2 linked regions of the Pueribacillus theae genome follow. The protein of the gene in region 1 binds, or shares a complex with, the protein of each later gene. Links are inferred from orthologs where the notes say so. Each region holds a gene or a part of one and is shown in the gene's direction. Other genes may lie near its edges.

What was found.
Region 2: the proteins of dnaG (region 1) and dnaB are in contact, whole or in part, in a crystal structure (PDB 2R6A), measured with the Geobacillus stearothermophilus proteins. The link is inferred for Pueribacillus theae from one-to-one orthologs. Residues at the interface, in WP_049624496.1 of Geobacillus stearothermophilus: Lys456, Leu457, Leu458, Pro459, Ala460, Asn463, Ala464, Leu467, Leu535, Leu536, Ile537, Ala538, Gln544, Glu545, Asp548, Tyr549, His552; in WP_033016901.1 of Geobacillus stearothermophilus: Ser13, Glu15, Ala16, Gln18, Glu91, Leu92, Asp94, Ala95, Val96, Pro97, Thr98, Ala99, Ala100, Asn101, Tyr104, Tyr105, Ile108.

What each region holds. Positions count from the first base shown.
Region 1 is NZ_QCZG01000008.1:13,420-16,308, reverse strand. It holds dnaG (DNA primase), read left to right. Parts: upstream 1-474; coding sequence 475-2,304; downstream 2,305-2,889. Other genes in the region: rpoD (RNA polymerase sigma factor RpoD), read left to right, coding at 2,344-2,889; DCC39_RS19780 (DUF188 domain-containing protein), read left to right, coding at 161-460. UniProt on the Escherichia coli protein: RNA polymerase that catalyzes the synthesis of short RNA molecules used as primers for DNA polymerase during DNA replication.
Region 2 is NZ_QCZG01000058.1:10,313-13,293, reverse strand. It holds dnaB (replicative DNA helicase), read left to right. Parts: upstream 1-593; coding sequence 594-2,369; downstream 2,370-2,981. Other genes in the region: DCC39_RS17375 (adenylosuccinate synthase), read left to right, coding at 2,542-2,981; rplI (50S ribosomal protein L9), read left to right, coding at 130-573; DCC39_RS17390 (DHH family phosphoesterase), read left to right, coding at 1-133. UniProt on the Escherichia coli protein: The main replicative DNA helicase, it participates in initiation and elongation during chromosome replication. Travels ahead of the DNA replisome, separating dsDNA into templates for DNA synthesis.

The sequences.
Region 1 (2,889 bases):
GTCGAAGCATAGGCTTGCCCGGTCGTTTTACGGGATTTTTTATTGGGTAAGAGTGGTGAAAAAGAAACGATTTTGTCGCATTTTGCCACACCAAACAGCTCAACAATTTCGATCGGTTTCTGTTGAATAATCGTTGATTCCACGTTGAGGCGGCAGATATATATATCGCCAATCGTGTAAAAAAGGAGATATTGTCTTGACAATTGATCTAGGCCTGACCGCTCTTATCCTTCCTGAAAACGTTTATGCCGCTTCACCTTTGGGTATTATGTACACGAACAATACGAGTGGCATCTATCCAAAAAAACCATCCGTTTTGGGAAAGAAGAAAAGGATCCCAAAAAATACAATTTGGAAATTTAAGTCGATTTATCAACGATCGAAAAAATTTTGTCAAAAGAAGGACTTTGCTAATATATCTAGAATCATATTACTTAGAATCGTAGCATGTAATGAATAATGAACGGTGATAGAATGGGAAATCGAATTCCTGAAGAAACGATTGAAAAAATTCGCCGCACGGTTGACATTGTTGACATTGTCTCTGAGTACATTCCGCTCAAAAAGCAAGGCAGAAATTATTTCGGTTTATGCCCATTTCACGGTGAAAAAACACCCTCGTTTTCAGTAGCGCCAGACAAACAAATTTTTCATTGTTTTGGGTGTAAAGCAGGAGGAAATGTTTATACTTTTTTGATGGATATTGAAGGCTGGTCATTTTTGGAGGCCGTTCACCATCTGGCGGAAAAGGCAGGAATCGATGTTCCGAAGAACGTTGATAGCCAGGCGCCAGCAGGAGGCAACTCCAAACATTTGGACACCATGAAAAAGATGCATGGCCTGCTTGCTAAACTTTATCACTACTGCCTTACTGAAACAGACTTTGGCAAAGACGCACTTGCTTATTTGGATAAACGAGGCATTGCCAAAAATACGATCGAAACGTTTCAAATTGGATTTTCGCCGGACTCCTGGGAATTTTCAACAAGTTTTCTAGCAAGAAGAGGCTTCTCTTTGGATGATGCTGAAAAAGCCGGGCTTTTATCAAAACGAAATTTTGACGGTAAACTGTTTGACCGCTTTCGAAATCGGATCATGTTTCCAATCCAAAACGCGAAAGGCGAAACCATCGCGTTCGGAGCAAGAATCCTTGGAAAAGGCGAACCGAAATATTTAAATAGCCCGGAAACACCGATTTTTAATAAAAGCAAAACGTTATATGGACTTCATTTGGCGCGCTCAAGTATTCGCTCTAAACGCCAAGCTGTGCTCTTTGAAGGATATATCGATGTCATTTCTGCCTGGAAAGCCGGTGTAACCAATGCGGTTGCGACGCTTGGCACTTCTCTTACAGAGGAGCAGGCGAAACAGATTCGAAGAACAGCTGAAACAGTAGTTGTTTGCTACGATTCAGATGAAGCCGGAGTGTCAGCCGCTCTCCGGGCGTCGGAAGTCCTTGAAAGCGCTGGTTGTTATGTAAAAATCGCTAAAATGCCCGATGGCTATGACCCAGACGATTATATTCAGACATACGGTCCAAAAAAATTTCTTGGTGAAGTCATTGCGCAGGCGTCGACACAAATGTCTTTTAAAATGGAGACGCTTCGCCGTGGGAAAAACCTTTTGGATGAAGGGGAACGTATTCGTTATGTCGAAGAAGTGCTGCAAGAAATTAGCCGTCTTCCAAAGGCGGTTGAACGCGACCACTATTTAAGACAGCTTGCCGATGAATTCTCCCTTTCCCTAGACGCTCTTAAGAAGCAGCAATTTCAATATTATTTGCAGTCGAAAAGAAAAATGGATAAAGACTTTAATATGAGAAATGCTAAGTCAGAGAAAAGTTTAGCGGCAAACCGCCTTTTGCCAGCTTACCAAAATGCTGAACGTTTACTTTTAGCCCATATGATGAAAAGCGATGAAGTTGCATATAAAGTAAGAGAAGCAATTGGCGGTTCATTCAACGTTGAAGCGCACAGTGCGTTGGCAGCCTATATTTACGCTTTTTATGAAAAGGGCTATCTTCCGAATGTCAGTGCTTTATTGGAAACGATTGATGATAAACAAGTACTTCAAACAGCATCAGAGCTGGCAATTATCGAACTCAATGATGAGTTATCCGATGAAGAGCTTCAAGATTATATCCATTCGGTTGAAACTTATCCAAAATGGCTAAGTATAAAAGAAAAAGTGAAAGAGAAGAATGAAGCTGAGCGAAGAAATGATTTTATTGCAGCTGCCCAAATCGCAAAAGAAATTATCGAAATGAAAAAAGCTTTGAAAATGGATAAACATGGGTTGCCATAATAGATTGAGTGTTCAAGTAGTCTGGAAGGAGGGGATCGAATGGCAGAGAATCCAATGCGGCAAGAAGCAGAAGGTGATCTAACCATCGATCAAGTAAAGGAACAAGTCGTTGAACTTGGCAAAAAAACAGGTATTTTAACTTATTCTACTATTTCCGAGAAGCTCGCTTCATTTGAACAAGAACCCGAACAAATGGATGAGTTTTATGACTTTCTGGAAGAACAGGGCATCGAAGTGATAGAAGATACGGATGAGCCTAGTTTGCAGGAGGCTGAGAAAGAAGAAGAATTTGATTTAAATGATTTAAGTGTTCCGCCAGGAGTAAAAATCAACGATCCGGTTCGTATGTATTTAAAAGAAATTGGCCGAGTTGATTTATTATCAGCAGAGGAAGAAATTGAGCTTGCAAAGCGGATTGAACAAGGCGACGAAGAAGCAAAACGCCGCTTAGCTGAAGCGAATTTACGTCTCGTTGTCAGTATTGCAAAACGATACGTTGGCCGTGGCATGCTTTTCTTGGACTTAATTCAGGAAGGAAATATGGGATTAATTAAAGCCGTTGAGAAATTTGATTATCGCAAAGGC
Region 2 (2,981 bases), on another replicon or contig:
TTTGAATGGCGGCGGCCATCTGACAAATGCAGCGGCACAGCTTGAAGGCGGAACAATGGAAGAAGCCGAAGGGCAGTTAAAACAAATTATAGACGATTATTTTCAAGAGATTGAAGGGGGAGACGACCAATGAAAGTCATATTTATAAAAGATGTAAAAGGCAGAGGGAAAGCAGGCGAAGTGAAGAACGTGGCAGACGGTTACGCCCGCAACTACTTGCTACCAAATAACCTTGCAGTTGAAGCGACAAAAGGCAATATCCAATCGTTAAAAGCGAAGCAACGAAGTGAGGAAAGAAAAGCGGAAGAAGAAAAACAGGAAGCTGAACAGTTAAAAGCATTGCTAGAAAAAACGACAGTTGAATTAAAAGCCAAGACAGGAGAAGGCGGCCGCTTATTTGGTTCGATTACAAGCAAGCAAATCGCTGATGAACTGAAAAAACAAAAAATTAATATTGATAAACGCAAAATTGACTTGGCGGAACCAATCCGTTCCCTCGGATACACAAATGTACCGGTTAAAGTCCATCCAGAAGTGACCGCTGTGATTAAAGTCCATGTTGCCGAAAAGTAGAATGAGGGTGAAGGCGTAAAATGAGTGACTTATTCGCAGATCGAATTCCACCACACAGCATAGAAGCCGAACAGGCCGTTTTAGGTGCTGTCTTTCTTGAACCGGAAGCCTTAATCAAAGCGGGAGAAATCCTCATCCCGGAAGATTTCTACAGACCGCAGCACCAACGGATTTTCAGGGCGATGATTGATCTCTCAGAACGTGGAGAGCCAGTGGATCTAGTGACAGTAACAACAGAACTTCAGAACAAGAAACTTCTTGAAGAAATCGGCGGCGTTTCTTATTTAAGCGATTTGGCCGGATCAGTGCCAACCGCTGCGAACATTGAATATTACAGCCATATGATTGAAGAGAAATCGCTGCTCAGAAGATTAATCCGGACTGCAACCGATATTGCGGCTGACGGCTATGCAAGTGAAGAAGAAGTTGAAAAGATTTTAGATGAAGCCGAAAAAAGCATTCTTGAAGTAGCAAACAGGAAAAATACAGGCGCATTTTTATCCATTAAAGACATCCTTGTAAAGGCGTATGACAACATCGAAATGCTTCACAACCGAAAAGATGACATTACAGGGATCCCGACAGGCTTCATTGAACTCGATCGCATGACAGCAGGCTTTCAAAGAAATGACTTTATCATCGTGGCCGCAAGGCCTTCTGTCGGTAAGACAGCATTTGCCTTAAACATTTCCCAAAATGTCGCGACAAAAACGGATGAAAATGTTGCGATTTTCAGCCTCGAAATGGGCGCGGAGCAGCTTGTCATGCGGATGCTCTGCGCAGAAGGAAATATCGATTCCCAACGGTTAAGGACAGGTAAACTGACCCCGGACGATTGGGAAAAGCTAACAATGGCGATGGGAAGCTTATCAAATGCCGGCATTTATATTGATGACACTCCCGGCATTCGGGTGAGCGACATTCGGGCAAAATGCCGCCGCCTCAAACAGGAAAAAGGCCTCGGGCTTGTGATGATTGATTACTTGCAGCTTATCCAGGGAAGCAGCGGTCGAGGCGGAGAAAACAGGCAGCAGGAAGTGTCTGAAATTTCTCGTTCTCTCAAAGCACTGGCGCGTGAACTTGAAGTTCCTGTCATTGCCCTTTCACAGCTATCCCGCGGCGTCGAATCACGCCAAGACAAACGCCCGATGATGTCAGATATTCGTGAAAGCGGCTGTTTATCATACGAAACGCTTATAACGAGAGCTGATACCGGCGAACAACTAGAAATAGGTTCCCTAGTAGGAGAAACAAATATCCCAGTATTAAGTATGAATGAAGAATTGAAATTGGAAGTTTCATATATAAGTAAAGTCTTTAGCAGTGGTTATAAACAGTTATTTGAATTAAAAACAGCGAGTGGAAGAGTTATAAAAGCCTCAGCTAATCACCCTTTTTATACTTTAGACGGTTGGAAAGCAGTGGAACATCTCCAAATTGGAGAGAAGATTGCTGTTGCTAAAGATAAAAAAGTTGATTGGAATGTGATTGTTTCAATAACTCCCTTAGGAGTTGAAGAGGTTTTTGATGCAACGGTACCAGGCAACCATAACTTTCTAGCAAATGATTTCATCGTTCATAACAGCATTGAGCAAGATGCGGATATTGTGGCATTCTTGTACCGTGACGATTACTACGATAAAGAATCGGAAAATCAGAACATGATTGAAATTATTATTTCGAAGCAGCGGAACGGCCCGACAGGAACCGTCGAGCTTGCATTTATAAAAGAATACAATAAATTCGTAAACTTGGATCGCCGGCATGATGAAAGTGACATACCTCCCGGAGCTTAATAATTTATTAAACAAGACGAGCTTCCCCGCTCGTTTTTGTTAACAAGTTTTTATAATAAATGACGAACAAAATCTTAACTATTGCTATTAATGTTCGTTATTCAATTGACTTTGTTTTTTTAAATTGGTACACTTATTTTGGTTTTGAATTGCATTGATGGAGGTATGTGCTATGTCATCTGTCGTAGTTGTCGGTACGCAGTGGGGAGACGAAGGAAAGGGAAAAATTACTGATTACTTGTCAGAAAATGCAGAGGTCGTTGCTCGTTATCAAGGTGGAAATAATGCGGGACACACGATTGTGTTTAATAACAAAAAGTATAAGTTGCACTTAATTCCATCAGGGATTTTTTATGAAGACAAAATCTGCGTCATCGGAAATGGCATGGTCATCGATCCGAAAGCGCTTGTAGAAGAATTGAGCTATTTGCATAACGAAAATGTAAACACAGACAATTTAAAAATCAGCAACCGTGCCCATGTGATTTTGCCTTATCATATCAAGCTTGACCTGCTTGAAGAGGAGCGAAAAGGCGTAAATAAAATTGGCACAACAGGCAAAGGAATTGGCCCTGCGTATATGGACAAAGCGGCAAGGATAGGCATTCGAAT